Regions from separate parts of the Exiguobacterium sp. SH0S1 genome, predicted to be linked through region 1. Evidence: predicted binding sites of a transcription regulator. Region 1 holds the regulator's gene; each other region holds the start of a gene.
The links. Region 1 encodes Rex, which represses fermentation and respiration genes when NADH is low (regulators of the CRP and FNR family bind a similar motif). Its sites were predicted from a motif close to TTGTGAAATATTTCACAA; they were not measured.
Positions count from the first base shown of each region.

Region 2: a site for Rex is predicted at 1,814-1,831, ahead of EVJ20_RS02840 (formate/nitrite transporter family protein). Genes of this name have one in related genera too.
Region 3: a site for Rex is predicted at 2,662-2,679, ahead of EVJ20_RS05010 (L-lactate dehydrogenase). Genes of this name have one in related genera too.
Region 4: a site for Rex is predicted at 2,312-2,329, ahead of adhE (bifunctional acetaldehyde-CoA/alcohol dehydrogenase). Genes of this name have one in related genera too.

Region 1 is NZ_SJVC01000006.1:124,591-129,408, forward strand. Features, by position in the region: gene EVJ20_RS13195 (FAD-dependent oxidoreductase) at 1-668, opposite strand, end outside; gene EVJ20_RS13200 (YesK family protein) at 862-1,155, opposite strand; gene tatC (twin-arginine translocase subunit TatC) at 1,431-2,219, opposite strand; gene EVJ20_RS13210 (twin-arginine translocase TatA/TatE family subunit) at 2,223-2,441, opposite strand; gene EVJ20_RS13215 (redox-sensing transcriptional repressor Rex) at 2,441-3,097, opposite strand; gene EVJ20_RS13220 (ABC-F family ATP-binding cassette domain-containing protein) at 3,247-4,818, shown strand, end outside.
Region 2 is NZ_SJVC01000001.1:559,017-563,834, forward strand. Features, by position in the region: gene mutL (DNA mismatch repair endonuclease MutL) at 1-869, shown strand, start outside; gene EVJ20_RS02835 (50S ribosomal protein L25/general stress protein Ctc) at 1,034-1,681, shown strand; gene EVJ20_RS02840 (formate/nitrite transporter family protein) at 1,890-2,729, shown strand; gene EVJ20_RS02845 (anaerobic ribonucleoside triphosphate reductase) at 2,921-4,765, shown strand; gene nrdG (anaerobic ribonucleoside-triphosphate reductase activating protein) at 4,743-4,818, shown strand, end outside.
Region 3 is NZ_SJVC01000001.1:967,960-972,777, forward strand. Features, by position in the region: gene EVJ20_RS05000 (M42 family metallopeptidase) at 1-364, opposite strand, end outside; gene EVJ20_RS05005 (rhomboid family intramembrane serine protease) at 380-1,438, opposite strand; gene EVJ20_RS05010 (L-lactate dehydrogenase) at 1,587-2,543, opposite strand; gene EVJ20_RS05015 (DUF92 domain-containing protein) at 2,713-3,483, opposite strand; gene EVJ20_RS05020 (5-formyltetrahydrofolate cyclo-ligase) at 3,462-4,016, opposite strand; gene rpmG (50S ribosomal protein L33) at 4,073-4,237, opposite strand; gene EVJ20_RS05030 (1,4-alpha-glucan branching protein domain-containing protein) at 4,322-4,818, opposite strand, start outside.
Region 4 is NZ_SJVC01000001.1:602,291-607,108, reverse strand. Features, by position in the region: gene adhE (bifunctional acetaldehyde-CoA/alcohol dehydrogenase) at 1-2,172, opposite strand, end outside; gene EVJ20_RS03040 (MarR family winged helix-turn-helix transcriptional regulator) at 2,559-3,005, shown strand; gene EVJ20_RS03035 (YebC/PmpR family DNA-binding transcriptional regulator) at 3,085-3,798, shown strand; partial or broken gene EVJ20_RS03030 (Na+/H+ antiporter family protein) at 3,946-4,818, shown strand, end outside.

The sequences.
Region 1 (4,818 bases):
GTGACGTTTCCGTCTGTGCCGCGGAACGCTTCGACCGTTTGGCTGAGCTCAAGGTCGATACCGCGTGACGTCATGTCGGCTTCAAGTTGGTCCGTGAACGACTTGTCGAGGTACTTGTTCAAGATGCGGTCAGCACTGTCGATGAACGTGACGTGCTTGCCGTACACTTCGAACGCCTCGACGAGCTCGACGCCGATATAGCCGGCACCGATGACGGCGATATTTGTCGCACCCTTAGCCCGCTCGATGATGCGCTGAGCGTGACCATAGTTTTTGCAAAGTTCGATCCCAGTCATCTCGATGCCAGGTAGCGTCGGGACGATCGGCCAAGATCCTGTCGTCACGATCAAACGGTCGAACGTGTCATATACGTCTGCACCCGTCTCGAGGTTTTTGGCGTGGACCGTCTTCGCTTCCGCATCGATGTTCAACACGTCATGCTTCATGCGCATCGTCGCGCCGAGTTCTTCGAGCTCGGTCGGTGACGAGTAGAACAATTCTTCAGCGCGTTTGACGACGCCGCCGACGTGGAGGGCGATCCCACACGAGAGGAAACTGACGTTGTCGTTCCGCTCATAGACGGTGATGTCGAGGTTGTCGTGCTTGGCGAGTAAGCCTTTGACTGCTGCTGTTCCTGCGTGTGTACATCCGATGACTGCGATTTTCATATGGTAGTCTCTCCTTTGAGTTGTAGGCAAGTTAGTGTTTGTGACAAATATCACATTCGCTTTCTGAACTTAGTGTACTATTTCACAAGAAGGTTTGACAATCCCTTTGCTCAGTTTTTCACGTAATTATGTCTAAAGTTTGAACGACGGTTGTGACGACAAAAAAACCGCTCCGCGACCGGAACGGTTTTAATCATGAATTGGACGTGCGTCTCGCTTTCACCCACTGGTAGATGACGACACCGATATATGTGATGAGCCCGATCACGTACAAACCGAAGCCGATCAAACTCCAACCCATTCCGTCCCAGCCGCGGACGAAGGCGAGCCCGACCATAAACAAGATATAGCCCATCACCACGAGCGTCAACGGGAACACGAGTTTCCGCCTGTATAGTGACTTCAAAAAAGATAGCACGACGAGTATGAGCATCGTCGTCAACATCCCTGTGACGATGAGCGCGTCCCCGTAATATTCCCAAGCCATCGCTTCTCCCCCTGACGTGTGTTTGATTGGTTTCTATCTTAACATGTGACAAGAGTACTTCCTTGTTGCAGAAAAAGCGTTTACGACCAATATCACTTAGAACATGTGGTTTCAGTACGACATTTTGCGACCAAAAAGCACCGTTATGCCAACCGTGGTACTTGCCAACCGACAAGGAAAAACAGTCCGATCAACACGATGGCCAAGCCCCTTTTCAAGACACTTCCAGTTTAATGTACTCGCATAAAAAAACACCACGTCTCATGACGTAGTGTTCATTTCTCATTCATTTGCTTCATCAAATCCATCTGTTCTTTCACCATCGCCTCTTTCTCACGTCGGAGCACACCGCGGTACGTCACGCGCGAGATCGATAAGCTGATCTCATACAAGAAGAAGAGCGGCAGCGACACCATGAGGTGTGACGTCAAATCCGGCGGCGTGATGAATGCCGCGATGACGAACAAGGCGAAGTAAGCGTACTTCCGAATTTTTGAGAGGAAGTACGGCGTCACGACACCGATGCGCGTCAAGAACATCGTCACGACCGGCAACTGGAACAACAGTCCGAACGGGATCGTCAGTTGCAACAGGAACGTGAAATAGTTCGTCGCCCCGATAATCTGTGTCAGACCGAGGTCTTGCCCGAGGTCCGTCGAGATATCGAGGACGAGCGGGAACAACCAATAGTAGGCGAATGCGAGACCGATGAGGAACAAGATAAAGATGACCGGGATATAGGCGAGCGTCCATTTTCGTTCATTCGGATGCAGACCAGGTGCGACGAACGCCCACAGTTGATACAGTAGAAATGGACCCGATGCGACGAGCCCGATGACGAGCGCCAAGTTCAAGTAAATCATGAGCGGGTCCGCGACCCCAAAGGCGTTCAGCTCGAGCCCTCGTTCGACGAGGTCCGCCTGCAGATAGGCGAGCACGTATTTGACACTCGGCAAAGCGATCAGAAAGAAGGCAAAGACGACAAATGCCGACAGCATCAGTCGTCTCCGCAGCTCTGTCAAGTGATCGGACAGTGCCCGTTCTTGATCAGGTTGATGGCTCATGGCTTACTGCTCTTTCTTCTCAATTTCTTTCTTGTCGGTCTCATCGTGCTCTTTCATCATACCGTTCGTGGCATTTTTGAACTCACGGAGCGTCTGCCCCGCTGCCCGGCCGAACTCTGGCAATTTCTTCGGCCCGAAGAGGATGAGCGCGATGATGGCGATGACGAAAATACTGACGCCACCTGGGATACCGACGACGAGTGATGATTGTAGAAATTCCATTATTGATGGACCCCCTCAGCGGATGGATAGTGTTGCATAAAGTAAATGAGCGACTGGAGTTCGATCGACAAGTCGATATGATGGACGCGGACCGTGTCCGGTACAGTCAATCGCGCCGGCGTGAAGTTCAAGATCCCTCGAACGCCATAGCGGACCAAATCATCGGCGACCGGTTGCGCGTAGGCAGACGGGACCGTGAGGATGGCGACATCGATTTTGTTTTGCTTCATAATCTGTTCCATCTCATCGACGTGATGAATCGGGACACCTGACATCGTCGTGCCGACTTTTGTCTCGTCTGCGTCGAACCCGACGACGATATGTGTGTTATTGTTTTTAAGGAAGTTATAGTTGACGAACGCTGTCCCGAGATGACCGACCCCGACCAAGGCGACGTTCGTGATCTCGTCTTGATTCAGCGTCTTACGGAAAAATTCTAACAGATACTGTACGTTATAGCCATATCCCTTTTTACCGAGCGCACCGAAGTATGAGAAGTCACGGCGAATCGTTGCCGAATCGACCTTGACCGCCTCGCTCAGTTCAGCAGAAGAGACACGCTGTTTCCCTGACGAATGTAGGCTTTGGATAAACCGATAGTATAGTGGCAACCGTTTGGCTGTCGCTTGCGGAATCTTTGGTTCGTTTTGACTCAACGGAAAGAGCCTCCTTTTTACGACGCGTTTCAAACGAATCTGATTTCATACACCTTGATTGTAAACGAATTCACATAAGCACTCAATGAATATACCTGAAAAGGGGAAGAAATAAAGTATACTAAACAGAGAGAAAGGGGTTTTTTCACTTGATCCTACTGCAAGTCAACAACTTATCCAAATCGTTCGGCGTCGAGCCGATTTTAGAGAATGTCAAACTAGAAATCCAAGAAGGCGAACGCGTCGCCCTCGTCGGCCGCAACGGCGCCGGCAAGTCGACGCTGTTAAAAGTCATCGCCGGCGAGTACAACTATGACTCGGGCGACATCATGAAGCCAAAAGACGTGACGATCGGCTATCTCGCCCAAGACTCAGGATTAGAATCGAACGAGACGATGTGGAACGAGATGCTCACCGTCTTCACCGACTTGATCGAACAAGAGAAGACGCTCCGCCAGATGGAGCAAGACATGGGCTCGGAGCGGATCTTGAACGACCCGGCCGCCTACGAGCGTCTGCTTGCGGCGTATGACGAGGAGCAACACACGTTCAAAGACCGCGGCGGCTATCAGTATGAAGCGACAATCCGCTCGATCTTGCACGGGATGCGGTTTTACCCGGACGACTTCGAACGTCGGATCGATACGCTCTCAGGCGGACAGCGGACACGTCTTGCCTTAGCGAAGATGCTCCTGCAAAGCCCGGACCTGCTCATCTTGGATGAGCCGACGAACCATTTGGACATCGAGACGCTCAGCTGGCTCGAGAAATATTTGAGCGGCTATAAAGGTGCCGTCCTCATCGTCTCCCATGACCGTTACTTCCTCGACCGCGTCGTCTCGGTCGTCTACGAGCTGTCACGCAACCGCAGCCGCCGCTTCGTCGGGAACTATACGAAATTCCTCGAGCAGAAGGCCGCGCTTTACGAGCAAGAGAAGAAACAGTTCGAGTCGCAACAAGAAGAGATCGCCAAGATGCAAGACTTCATCCAACGGAACATCGCCCGGGCGACGACGACGAAACGCGCCCAAAGCGTCCGCAAGCGGCTCGAGAAGATCGACCGCATGGACGTGCCGGACGGTGACGAACGAAGCGCGGTGTTGTCGTTCTCGATCAAACGCCAAAGCGGGAACGATGTGTTGAGCGGCAGCGACCTCGCCATCGGCTACGAAAAACCGATCGCACAACACTTGCGTTTCCAACTGCAACGCGGCGAGTCGGTCGCCCTCGTCGGCCCGAACGGAGTCGGCAAATCGACGCTCCTCAAAGTGTTGACGAAACAACAACCACCGCTCACCGGTGACATCCGCTACGGTACCGGCGTCGAAATCGGCTACTACGACCAGGAACAACAGAACTTGTCGGACGCGAACCGCGTCATCGATGAGATTTGGAACGACTGGCCGCTCATGCGCGAGCAAGAAGTCCGCAGTCTGCTCGGCCAGTTCTTGTTCAGCGGGGACGACGTCATGAAACGCGTCCAAGAACTATCCGGCGGCGAACGGGCCCGGCTGACGCTCGCCAAGCTCAAGCTCGAGCAACCGAACTTGCTCGTCTTGGATGAGCCGACGAACCACTTGGACCTCGACTCGAAGATGATCCTCGAGAACGCGCTCGTCGACTATCCCGGGACGATCTTGTTCGTCTCCCACGACCGTTACTTCATCGACCGGCTCGCGACGCGTGTCTTAGAGATCACGCCGAACGGCATCGATGAGTAC
Region 2 (4,818 bases), on a different contig from region 1:
AGAAGGAACTCTGTCAACTGATCCGGGAGACGGTTCAGCTGACACTTCGGGAGCAACGGTTGATCCCGTCGGTCAAACCAAGACAGCCGTCCGTTCCGACAGAGCAATCGAAGCTTGATTTCACCGTCGAACGCTCAGACACAACAGTTGAGCCGAGCGCATGGAACTATCCGATCCCACGCGAGCCGGTCACATCTCCGAGTCGCTGGTCGCCGACACCACTCGTTCAAGAGACACCGGTCGAAACAGTGCTGCCAGAAGAACCGGGGGTTGAAAAGGCGGAACGCCGGCTGCCGGCGCTCGACGTCATCGGCCAACTCCATGCGAGTTACATCGTCTGCGGCGCGGACGATGGCATGTACATCATCGACCAACACGCCGCCCAAGAACGCATCAAATACGAGCTGTTTTATGACCAACTCGGCCAGCCTGAAAAAGAGTATCAGTTGTTGCTGTTGCCGCTCACGCTCGAGTTCACCCAACAAGAGACGCTTGCGATCGAAGAAGTCGTCCCGCTTCTTAAAGAAGCGGGCCTCGATTTAGAGGCGTTCGGAGGCAATACGTTTCTCGTCCGGGAAATCCCGACATGGTACCCGCAGCACGATCTCGAAGGGACGGTCCGTGATTTGATCGAGATGGCGATTCGGGACCGATCAATCGATATCGCTAAATATCGCGAAGAGGCGTCGATCCTGATGGCGTGCAAACGATCGATCAAAGCGAACCATCCGTTAAACCTCGAGATGATGCGACAGTTGATCCGCGACCTTGGCGAGACGACGTCTCCGTATACGTGTCCACACGGACGTCCGATTTTAGTGAAGTGGAGTACGTATGAACTCGAGAAGTTGTTCAAACGTGTCATGTGACAAACGTTGTAATCTTATTTTAACCGACTGTAACGTTTATGGATGCTTAGCTATGGGAACAATATACACATGTCGTCAAACGCATCGAGGTTGAGAGGTGGAGTTCACACTGCCTCACCCTCAAGGTGTAGACATGATTCATAAACCAGTAGGGGGAAATGATTATGACAGACACGCTTAAAGTAACGACACGAGAATTACGACCACGTTCGGTTCGAACAAACTTACGTAAAGAAGGAAAAGTACTTGGTGTCGTTTACGGCTACAAAGTCGAAAGCACACCAGTCGCGTTTGAAGAAATGGCATTGCGCAAGATTCTCCGGGAACACGGTGACAACGCCTTGATCGAACTCAACATCGACGGCAAGAAAGTAAACACACTCGTTCACGGGACGGAAGTTGACCCGTTCACGAACACATACAAGCACGTCGAGTTCATGGCAGTCAAAATGGATGAGGCAACTGAAGTTGAAGCAGACGTCACACTCGTCGGCGACGCGAAAGGTGTCAAAGAAGGCGGCTTCTTGTCGCAAGCACTCTATAAAGTCACTGTTTCGGCAACACCTGCTAACATCCCAGAGCGGATCGAGCTCGACGTTAGCGAGCTAGGGATCGGTGACTCACTCACAGTTGCTGATATTCCGGAGAATAAAGATTACGAAATCTTATCTGAAGGCGATCTTCAAATCGCATCAGTGAACGAGCCGGTAGCAGTCGAAGAAGAGGAAACTGAAGGTGAAGAAGCTTCAGCTCCAGAAAAATCGACTAAAGCATCGACTGATGAGACGACAGAGTCTTCTGAGAAAGAATAATTGGTTTCATGCGGCCCTTTACGAAGGGTCGCTTTTTTTAGTCACAAATCCGACAAATGTAACCGATTACGATGTGAAAAGTATGTCAACAGTTCGAATGGGCAGTTGCAAAAATGTCGCTCCGGGCTTATATTGTTAATGATTTCACATGTTTGTTCTTATTATATGGTTCATTTAAACAGAAAGAAGGGTTTGTGACATGGCATCAATGGAAATCCATGCACTCGAATCATTACGCAAGAAAGCACAGGCTTCCTCAGCGATGATTCACTATCGGCCGATGGAATATTTTTTACGGGCAATGCTCGCGGGGATTTTTATCGGGTTCGCATCAATCTTCACATTAAAAGTCGTCAACGGCATGTATCTTGTAGATTCACCATTTACGACGCTCATCGGGGGATTCTCGTTCGGGATCGCGCTCGTCATGATCATCTACGGAGGCGCTGAACTATTTACCGGGAATACGATGTATTTTACGACTTCAACGATGCGTGGCTATACGACGCTGAGTGATACGATGCTCGTCTGGTTGCTTTGCTTCGTCGGGAACGCGCTCGGCGGCATTCTTTTCGCCTTGTTGCTCGCGCCGACTGGAGTCATTCAAGAGCTCGGCATGAACAACTGGTTATTTGCCGTCGTCGAGAGCAAGATGCATCATACGACAGTCGAAATCTTTTTTAGAGCCATCTTCTGTAACTGGATGGTCTGTCTCGCCATCTTCTTGCCGAAACAGATGAAAAATGAATTTGCCCAAATCTTCTCGATGATTTTCCTAGTAGCCGTCTTCTTCGCTTCAGGGTTTGATCACGTCATCGCCAACTTCGTCTTGTTCGCACTCACACTCGTTGTTCCGCATCCAGAAGCAATCAGCTTTGCTGGAGCCATCCACAACTTGATTCCGGCTACGTTCGGAAACATTATCGGAGGCGCGTTATTCATGGGAGCAATCTATACATGGTTGAACGCTAAAGGATTGCGTGAAGCACAAGAGTCAGAGCAAGAAGAAGTCGAACTGAAAATCGTCAAGCCAGCCAAAGAAGTATGACATACATCACGAAACGCACAGTCGAGCCCACATCAGGGATTCGGCTGTTTTTTTACGTTCGGGATCGGTTGCAACTGTCACAATATCGACGTGCCTCAAATCGATAAAACGTGACATAATCTATATATAGAATTTTTATCGGTTATCAGCCGTTAAATAATCAATATATAGCGAGGTGATGCGGAGTGAACATGCTCCAGCTTTATAACGATGTCTGTGTGCTACCAGATCAAGATTTGATCCAAGAGAACGCCAACGTCGACGGGAAGTCGCCACTCGGCAAACTAGCGCGCATATCTTCAGAAGTGTCAAAACAATTATCGACCACGTACCTATTGTCGGAACGGTCACGTCTAGCGATCCGTGATAACTACTTGTATGTGCATGACGCCGATTACTATGTGACCGGATCGACGACGTGTTGTCAAATCCCGCTCGGAGAGTTACTCGCGAACGGGTTCCACACCGGACACGGGACGATTCGTCCCCCGCAGGACATTCGTTCGGCGCTGGCGCTCGCCTCGATCATTCTTCAAGCGAATCAGAACATGCAGCACGGGGGACAGGCGTTCCCGATGTTTGACGTCGATCTCGCTCCTTACGTCGAGAAGACGTATGAACGTCAACTCGAGCGGTTGAACGGACTACCGATTGAGCTGACGGTGGAGCAACAACAGCAGATTGCTGAAGCAGAAACCGTATCGGCGACGTACCAGGCGTGCGAGGCGTTTATCCATAACGCCAACTCGATGCATTCGCGCGGCGGCGGTCAAGTTCCGTTCGTGTCGATCAACTACGGCACCGACACGAGTCGGTGGGGACGGGTGTTTATCCGCGAGTTATTAAAAGCGACAGAGCGAGGATTAGGCAACGGGGAGACGCCGATTTTCCCGATTCAAATCTTCAAAGTAAAGGAAGGCGTCAATTTCAATGACGGGGACCCGAACGTCGATTTGTTCCGCCACGCATGCCGCGTGACGGGCAAGCGGTTGTTCCCGAACTTCTCGTTCGTCGATGCGCCGTTCAACCTTCAGTACTATGACGGGACACATGCTTCGGAAGTTGCCTATATGGGCTGCCGGACGCGGGTGATGGGAAACCGTCATGGGGCAGAGACGTCGATCGGAAGAGGTAATTTATCGTTCTCGACGTTGAATTTAGTGAAGATGGCACTCGTGTCATCCGATATCGAGTCGTTTTATAAGACGTTGGATGGATTCGTTGACATCGCCATCGAGCAATTGCTCGAGCGCTTCGACTATCAATGCAAGCGACATGCGGACGAATTCCGCTTTCTTTATGCGCAGCACGTCTGGCGGGGGAGTGAGACGCTTTTGCCTGAATCGGAATTACGAGACGTGTTAAAACAAGGGACGTTGTCGCTCGGCTTCATCGGTCTCGCCGAAGCGCTACGCGTCCTCGTTGGCGGGACGCACGTTGAATCAAGAGAAGCAGAACGTCTCGGGCTTGATATCGTGACCCATCTCGCGGAACGGATGAGGCAGGCGGGAGACGATCATGATTTAAACTTTTCGCTACTGGCGACGCCGGCCGAAGGATTGTCCGGGAAGTTCGTGTTAAACGATCAACACGAATTCGGGATGATCGCCGGTGTGACCGATCGCGCGTTTTATACGAATTCGTTCCACGTCCCAGTTTATCAACACGTCTCAATCCGGGACAAGGTTCGAATCGAGGCACCATACCACGCCTTATGTGACGCCGGACATATTACGTACGTCGAGGTCGACGGTTCGCTCGCCCATAACCCGGAAGCGGTTGAATCGATCGTGCGGCTCATGCGGGCGCATGACGTCGGCTATGGCTCGATCAATCATCCGGTCGATCGTTGCGGGAGTTGCGGTCTAGAAGGAATCATCGACGAGTCGTGCCCGACGTGCGGGGAACGAGATCAAATCGAGCGGATCCGTCGTATCACCGGTTATTTGGTCGGGACGATGGATCGATGGAACTCGGCGAAACGAGAAGAAGAACGAGCGAGGGTGAAACATCATGCGCGTCCTATCCGTACTTGAAGAATCGGTCGTCGATGGTCCGGGCATTCGAACCGTGATTTTTACAGCAGGCT
Region 3 (4,818 bases), on a different contig from region 1:
CTTTATAGACGTGCACACTCGATTGATGGACGAGGATCGTCCCGTCCACTGCCTCGCCCGCTTCGCGATGGACGAGACAGTTCTCACCTTCGATTGCGGTCCAAGCGTAACCGCCGACTTGCGTCAGCCGCAAGCGTCCGCTCGGCAACACTTCCTTCACCATCGCACCGAGCGTATCGACGTGGGCGGTCAAAAGACGGGCCGGCCCGCTTTGTCCAGGAAACTTGGCCAACAATGCACCTTTTCTCAACCGGCTCGTCTCAACCCCGAGGTCCGTGAGCTCACGTTCGACGTAACTGACTGCTTCGTGCGTCATTCCAGAAGGACTCGGGATCTCTACTAATCGTTTTAACGTATCAATCATGTTGTTACTCCTTTGTCATCGATGATATCCGAGCCAGTATAGTGTCCCGGTCAATAAAACTGCCAGCGCCGTGAACAACAGGCGCCATTTTTTTGTCGTTTCATCAGGTAATCCGACCACGCCCGCCATCAAAAATCCACCGATGAGGCCCCCGGCATGGGCCGAGTGGTCCAAGCTGGCACCGAGGACGAAGGCGAGCCCTACGTTTAATCCTAACATAATAAACAGCGGTGGGCCGAGCGTCTTCATGAACAGCGAGCGGTCACGCAGTCCGAAATAGAGCAGTGCGCCGACGAGACCGAACAATGCGCCGGACGCCCCGGCCGAAATCGCCTCACTGAACGCGTAGGAGGCGGTCGACGCGATGACGCCCGCCAACAGATAGATCGTCAAGAACCTCGGTGACCCATACATGCGTTCGACGAGCGGGCCGAGCGACCAGAGCGCGAACATGTTGATCGCAAAATGAAACCAGCCGATATGAAGGAACATCGGTGTGACGAGGCGCCACCATTCGCCATCGTCGATGAGCGGATTGACTTTGGCGCCGAATCGGATGAGCGTGTTCGGATCGAGCGTCGAGCCGAGCGATTCGGCGAGCCACATGACGACAAACGTCAACATCATGAGCGCATAGACGAGTTGCGGTTCACCGAATGAGAATCGCTTCTTCAGTTCGGCTTTTCGCTGTTTATCGAGCGCGAGCGCGAGCGACCGAAACCGGGTCTCATCTTGTTCATCGCCACACGCGTGCCTGTCGAGTCTCACCTTGGCCGCGACTTGGAACGACAACGTCTCAAGTCGCTCCTCATCGACGAGAGGGTCGCCGTATATATGAACGTGAAGCTTCGCACGCCCGAGTCGTGCGAGTCGGAACGAGCTCATGACCGCCTCGATCTCGATCGCGACATGGTTTGCCCACGCCTTATCCGTCTTTATGTACAGGTGATAGAGGTCTCCAGCTTTCGTGTCGAACAATAGCAGCGCGCGCGAAGGCTCGAGTATACCTTCGACCCGACCGCCCGCCTCGACCGCATGGTAAATGTCTTCCCAAAAACATCCCGGTTGCGTCAACTGAATCCCCTCCTTTCCTTCTGTCTTAATTGTAATCCAATTCGATCATGACGACAAAAGTTGGCGCTTTCTGAATCTGTCCGGCGTCCGTACCAACACATAAAAAACGTAGCCGGCATACGCCGACTACGTCTATATCGCGAATATATTATAAAACAGGTTGCATCGTTTTCAACAACACGTCTGCCGAATGGAGCATTTTCTGCTTCTCTTCTTCTGATAATTCGATTTCGACGACTTGACGCACGCCTTGGCGGTTGATGATTGCCGGCACACCGATATGAATATCGTTCAAGCCGTACTCTCCGTCCAAGTAGGCACCGACCGTGAGTAGCGTGTTCTCGTTACGGAGCACCGCTTTGACGAGACGAAGCAAGCCGAGACCGATCGCATAGTACGTCGCGCCTTTACGTTCGATGATGTGGTACGCAGCGTCACGAACGTTGACGTAGATGTCTTCAAGGTCTTCCCACGTATACTCGTCGTTCTCTTCGAGCAACTGTTCGACCGATTTGCCGTAAATCCGGGCGTTGCTCCATGCCGCGAACTCGGTATCGCCGTGCTCACCCATGATGTAAGCGTGGCAGTTGCGCGGATCGACGTTGAAGTAATCACCTAGCATGTAGCGGAGGCGTGACGTATCGAGTACAGTCCCTGATCCGAAGACGCGATGTTTCGGAAGACCCGAGTATTTCCAAGCCAAGTGTGTCATGATATCGACCGGGTTTGACGCGACGATGATAATACCGTCAAAGCCAGAGGCCATGATGTCAGTGATCATCGCTTTCATGATTTTCGCATTTTTCTCAACGAGGTCGAGACGTGTCTCACCTGGTTTTTGAGGAGCGCCGGCCGTGATGACGACGATATCTGCAGCACCGCAGTCCGTGTAATCTCCAGCCCAGACGCGCATCGGTGACGAAGCGAACGAGACGCCGTGGTTCAAGTCCATCGCTTCGCCTTCTGCCTTCGCCTTGTTGATGTCGATGATGACGAGTTCTTCACATAGGCTCGCTGTCGTCAATTGATACGCGAAGCTTGCACCGACCGCTCCGGCCCCGACGAGAGCGACCCGTGTTACTTTTGCATGATTTAATGTTTCCATGTTGTTTTTCCACCCTTCAAACAATCTGTTTCATGTTTTTGTTTTGTCTGTTACACCTAGATTGTAACATCATTCACAAACAGTCAATACAAGAGAAACCGTTTTCAGTTTGGCAATATTGTGACAAAATTCACATTCGTTTGAAACATCCTCATTCTCTGTACTACCCTTAGGCGAAAACAAGAAAACCAATCGCTGCCGCGGAGGCGATCGCCAAGAAATTAACGGCGTCGTTGCCGAGAAAGCGCCATCCAGATACATAGTCGGTCGCTTCACCGTGATGCAGCTTTTTCTCCGTCAGTTTTCGGCACGTCCGACAGCGATACTTACGTTGCACGGTCGCACCGAGCAACGTATCGACGACGCTGCCGCTCAGACCGAGCGCAATCAATAGAAATAGCGTGCCCATCGTTATGTTTAAGAACGGGAGCGATGCCAAGACGATGATCGTCGCGCCGGCGACGGACATGAGCGTACCGAACGGTGACACCCCACCGCTCGTCCCCGGTTCAACTTCACGCAATGTCAAAATAGAGCGCGGTCGGCGCGATGCGAGGACGCCGAACTCGGACCCCCACGTGTCACTCGTCGCCGCCGCGATTGAAACGACGTAAGCGAATAGCCACGCCTCGTTCGAAGTCATCGCCATTCCGACGGCGGTGAGCATAGCGATTCCTCCGTTCGCAAGCACTTGCACGAAGTCACGCGGTCCGGATTTTTCGACGATGTCATCGACCGACGCCTTGTCGCGGGCGCGATATTTTGAAGCGAGCGAGGACGTCGAAAAGAACACACCGAGCAAGTACAGCCCGAACCAGCCAAAACCAAACCCGATGACCGTCCCTGTCACGATCGTCAAGATCGCCCCAGAGAACGTCAACGACCGGAGACGATATCCGGCCAGTGCAACTAGACAAGTTACGAGGACGATTGAGAGCATCGAATCATTTCCCTTTCTGTCACGATCAGTTCGACAGGTATGTCGTGTGGTTCGATCGGTATTTCGTCGAGCACTTGTACGTCGTAGGCGAGCGCGATCGTCGCACCGTGATATGTCGCTAAGAAACGGTCGTAATAACCCCCGCCCCAACCGATCCGATATCCAGAACGGTCAAAGACACGGCCTGGGACGATACAGACATCGATGTCGAGGTCGGTTTCCGCGGTCGTCGGCTCGAGAATACCCATTACCCCCGGCTCGAGGTCGCTGAACGTCCTGATTTCGTGGAACGTGAGCCCCTGTTTCGTTACTTTCGGCACCAACACCGATTTTCCTGCTTTTAAAGCTGTATCGATGAGCGGACGCGTATTCACTTCAAGGTCGAGTGACAATGTGAGTGCGACCGTATACGCTTGTTGCCACTCAGGGAGCGACGCCACGGTATGTAGGATCGCTTCATCACGCCCGTCACGATCGGTGAGCACGCGAATATTCACATGAACCGCTTTTCGGAGCTCTTGTTTAGCTGTCATTTGTTATTCCTCCTATCGAAAAAAAAGGCCGCCACATGAGTGACGGCCGGTCTCAATTATTTCACTTCGCGGTAAAGCGTGTGACGACGGAGACGTGGGTTGTATTTGCGCAATTCGAGGCGCTCTGGGTTGTTACGTTTGTTTTTCTTCGTGATGTACGTGCGATCGCCTGTTTCTGTGCAAGCTAGTGTGATTTTAACGCGCATATCTTTCACTCCCATCTTACTAATGTTGTATCAAGTGCTTTTGCTTTACAGTCTAAGCATACTCAATTATCCTACCAAGTTTTTTTTGAAAAAGCAAGGTTATTTCACGTTCTTTTTCAAACGTTTCTGCCCGTACGGTGACGCGTCGAGCGGTAGGCACGTTTTTACGTTATCGCCGATCACATACCGCGTCGCGAGCTCCTCGATCGAGAGCTGTTCACCGACATAAACCGTATCAGCTTCCGAGAGGACGCCGTTCTCAATGCGATGGATCGCATCGAACAGGCCACCGTGCCCGTGCGGGTTGCGGGTCGTTTCAAATGACAACATAGTTGAGTATAACGGAACATCTAGTGACTTCGCAAGTGAACGTGCCGCTGGAATCGTCATCCAATCAAAATGATGGACCGCTTTGAAGTTGACCATCGTCTGTAACTGTTGGACGAGTTTCACGTAGGCGACGTTCTGAGCAGCGATTTGGTTCATGACATGCTCTAGAAACGGACTCGTGAGTGGGACCCGGTACACGTGCACGCGATTGTGGCGCTCGTATTCAGGCAATCCTTCACTGTGCGGCGTGAGGACGTAAACGGTCT
Region 4 (4,818 bases), on a different contig from region 1:
GTGGTTGATTCCGAGGAATGCGTTCGCGAATGCCATACCGGCCATTGTTGAGGCGTTGTGCACTTTTTGACGAGCTTCAGCGTCGCTTCCGTTTTCGTAAGCTTTCGGGAGGTAGTCGAAGATCATCTTCATCGAACGGAGGGCCAGTCCGTCTGTATAGTCGTTCGCCATGACCGATACGTACGCTTCGATGGCGTGTGTCAAGACGTCCATTCCTGTGTCAGCCGTGATTGAAGCCGGTACCGTCATAACGAACTCAGGGTCGATGATGGCGACGTCTGGTGTGATCGCGTAGTCGGCGATCGGGTATTTGACGTTCCGTTTTTTATCAGTGATGACCGTGAACGGTGTCACTTCTGAACCTGTACCTGACGTTGTCGGGATCGCGACGAACATCGACTTGTTGCCGAGCGTCGGGAACTTGTACGTCCGTTTGCGAATATCCATGAACTTCTGGCGAAGGTTTGAGAACTTCTCTTCTGGACGTTCGTAGAAGAGCCACATCCCTTTCGCAGCATCCATCGGTGATCCACCACCGAGCGCGATGATCATATCCGGTTGGAATTGGCGCATCGCCTCGGCACCTGCCATGACCGTCTCGACCGATGGATCTGGTTCGACTTGGTCGAAGATGCGGTAGTCAACACCAGCCGGCAAGTTTTTGATGACTTTGTCAGCAAATCCGAGTTTGACCATCATTTCGTCTGTGACGATCATTGCTCGTTTTTTTGACGTGAGCGACTGCAAGTATTGAACCGAGTTTTTCTCGAAGTAAATTTTTTCAGGGACTTTAAACCATTGCATATTCACGCGACGTCTCGCCACCTTTTTCACGTTGAGTAGATGTTTCGCCGTCACGTTCTCAGAGACGGAGTTTTTACCGTACGACCCACAACCGAGTGTGAGTGATGGTGTCATTTCGTTGTAAAGGTCACCGATACCGCCGTGTGCCGTTGGCGAGTTGACGATGATGCGGCAAGCTTTCATGCGAAGTCCGAACGCGAGGATCGCGTCGTCGTCTGTCGAGTGAATTGCGGCCGTATGGCCGAGACCACCGATTTCAAGCATTTTCTCAGCAATCGCGAAGCCTTCTTCTCGTGATTGAACTTTATAAGCGCCGAGCACCGGGCTGAGCTTCTCGTGTGAGAGCAGTTCTGTTGCGCCGACTGTCTCGAGTTCAGCGATCAAGATTTTCGTGTCGGCCGGGACGCTGAGTCCAGCTTTCTCGGCGATCCATGCTGCCGGTTTCCCGACGATCTCAGGGTTGACCGCACATGTGTCTGTCTTGATGACGAGTGTTTCGAGTTTGGCTTTTTCTTCTGGTGAGCAGAAGTAGCAGCCGAGCGCTGTCATTTCACGTTTCACGTCTTCATATACTTCTTGGTCGACGATGATCGCTTGTTCTGACGCACAAATCATGCCGTTATCGAACGTTTTCGATAAGATGACGTCCGAGATGGCGCGTTTCACTTTCGCTGTCTTGTCGATATAAGCCGGGACGTTACCAGGTCCGACGCCGAGCGCTGGTTTACCTGTCGAGTAAGCCGACTTCACCATTGCCGCGCCGCCTGTTGCGAGTACCATGGCCACGCCTGGGTGGTTCATGAGTGCTTTCGTCGCGTCGAGTGACGGTTTTTCGACCCATTGGATCAAATGTTCCGGTGCACCTGCTGCGATTGCTGCGTCACGAAGGACGCGGGCCGCTGCACTTGAACATTGTTGTGCTGACGGGTGGAAGCCGAAAATGATCGGGTTACGTGTTTTGATGGCGATGATCGCTTTGAACATCGTCGTTGATGTCGGGTTCGTGACCGGTGTGACCCCGGCGACGACACCGACCGGCTCGGCGATGTATGTGATGCCGTTTTGCTCATCGTCTTCGATGACGCCAACTGTTTTCTCACCGCGAAGTGAGTTGAAAATATATTCTGTCGCAAAGATGTTTTTGATCATCTTGTCTTCAAACACACCGCGACCTGTTTCTTCAAATGCATGTTTAGCGAGTGCGACGTGTTGCTCGAGTCCGGCTAACGCCATCGCTTGGACGATCGTGTCGATTTTCTCTTGGTCAAACGTCATCAACGTGTCGAGTGCCGTGTGCGCTTGCTTGACGAGCGTGTCGACCATCTGTTCTGCTGATGTTTCCACTACTGCTTTCTCTTTAACTGCCATGTTGGTTTCCTCCTCATGAATGAGAGCTGATCTTCTGACTTGATGGAGAGCACGGGATAATCGGTTTGCCTGATAAGAGTTTGTGCTTTCCTTCACATTCATAGAATACACCGTTTCATTCAATTTGTGCGTGACAACAATGTGAACTCTTTCACAATATTTTTTTGCTGTTTGAGGATAGGTCTTGATTTTTACAGATCAGCTCAGTAAAATCGTATGCGTTTTCATGAAAACAAGGACAGATCCATATGTAAACGCTTACATTGTTTGTGTCATTAGTTTGGCGGAATCGGTGTGTAAATGCTCACAGTCCGATGATTGCTCGTCCACCCCGCCTGTGGTCGTGTATAATGAAGAAAGAACCTGACTAGGAAGTGACTATGACTATGCCAAGACAAGATGCAGCCGATCAGTTTGTGAAACTGATCCCGTTAATCAGAAGAAAACTGCTCCGCCGCTCCGACCTCCCGCAAATCCCGAACTTGAACTTCTCTCACTTTCATCTACTGATGTTGATCGAGGATGAAGGCGCGGTCACGAACGGACAAATTAGTGAGACGTTATCGATTGCCCCGCCGAACGTGACGCCGCTCATCACGAAGCTCGTCGACGAAGGGTATATTACACGTGTCCCTGACGAGCGCGACCGCCGTGTCATCTGGAACCAATTGACCGACCAAGGAGAGCGCGTGCTCCTCGAGCGGCGCGACTCGTTTCGGCGCCTGTTCGAGGATCGGTTAGCGTTCCTCGATGAGGATGAGACCGACCGCTTGATCGACAGTTTAAAGACGCTGACCGAGATCGTTGAGAAGATGGACAAGAGCGAGGGATGATTTTCTCTCGTCAACGCTCGCTTCTTCTTATATAATCGACAGTGAATCTATCGAACAATGGAAAGTGAGATGACACATAATGGGTCGTAAATGGAACAACATTAAAGAGAAAAAGGCGTCTAAAGACGCCAATACGAGTCGTATCTACGCGAAGTTCGGCCGCGAGATCTACATCGTCGCCCGCCAAGGTGAACCTGATCCGGAATTGAACCAATCGCTCAAGTTCGTCGTCGAGCGCGCGAAGACGTATAACGTCCCGAAAGCGATCATCGACCGGGCCATCGACAAAGCGAAAGGCGGCGACGAAGAGAACTTCGACGAACTCCGCTATGAGGGCTTTGGGCCGAGCGGGTCGATGCTCATCGTCGACACGCTCACGAACAACGTCAACCGGACCGCCTCTGAAGTTCGAGCCGCGTTCGGCAAGAACGGTGGTAACATGGGCGTCAGCGGGTCGGTCGCGTATATGTTCGATGCGACGGCCGTCATCGGTGTCGGCGGGATGACAGCAGACGACGTGCTCGAACTCATGATGGAGCACGACCTCGATGTCCGTGACGTCATCGAAGAAGACGAGACGGTCATCGTCTATGCCGAGCCGGAAGAATTCCATGCCGTCCAGACCGCGTTCAAAGCGGCGGGTGTGGAGACGTTCGAAGTCGCCGAGCTGACGATGCTACCGCAAAACGAAGTCGAACTCGACGAAGCGTCGAAAGAGCAATTCGAGAAACTACTCGACGTACTCGAAGACTTAGAAGACGTTCGTCAGGTGTACCATAACGTCGAACTATGATGAAGAAGCGATAACTTTTCGAAGTTGTCGCTTTTTTTGTTTTCATGATTTGACAAGTCATAAAACGTATGTTAAATTTCAAAAGTCTTTATCGTATTAAAGTGATAACAAGAGAAAGAACTTATGATTCGAAAGGTGTTGGAACTCATGAATGCTGTATTATTAGCTGTCATTGTCTTATTTGCTCTCGCGATCAGTCGTGTCCATATCGTCTTATCGCTCATCCTCGCCGCCATCGTCGGTGGACTTGTCGGAGGACTCGGTTTCAACGACACGTTGACCGCTTTCAGCGACGGGCTTGGTGGCGGTGCCACGATCGCCCTCAGCTACGCCCTGCTCGGTGCGTTCGCTGTCGGCTTGTAAAAGACCGGCCTGCCTGACGTCCTGGCTGAACGGTTGATCAGCATGTCTGGCCGTGATGTGACCGGCAAGAGTGTCGGTCGCGTCAAAGCGTTACTGCTGTCGCTGCTGCTCTTACTCGCTATCAGCTCACAGAACGTCTTACCGATCCACATCGCCTTCATCCCGATCGTCGTACCGCCGTTACTCGTCTTGTTCAATGAGTTGAAACTCGATCGCCGGCTCGTCGCGACGATCCTCACGTTCGGGCTTGTCACACCGTACATGTTGCTACCGGTCGGCTTCGGCGGCATCTACTTGAACGAGATTTTGCTCCCGAACGTCGAGACGAACGGGATGGCTGTCGGTGACGTCAATATCGTCAGCATCATGGCCATCCCGGCACTCGGGATGCTCGTCGGACTCATCACCGCTTTCTTCCACTACCGGAAACCGCGGTCGTATGAAACGATCCAACTCGGTCCGAGCGACTATGAGGTCCGCACGTTGAGCAACATGAAGATTTGGTTGACGGCGATCGTCGTCTTGGTCGTCTTGGTCGTTCAATTACAGACCGAATCGATGATCGCTTCGGCCGTGACCGGTTTGATCCTGTTGACGCTCTTCCGTCTCATCCCTTGGTCAGAAGCGGACGATATCTTTACGAGCGGCATGCGCATG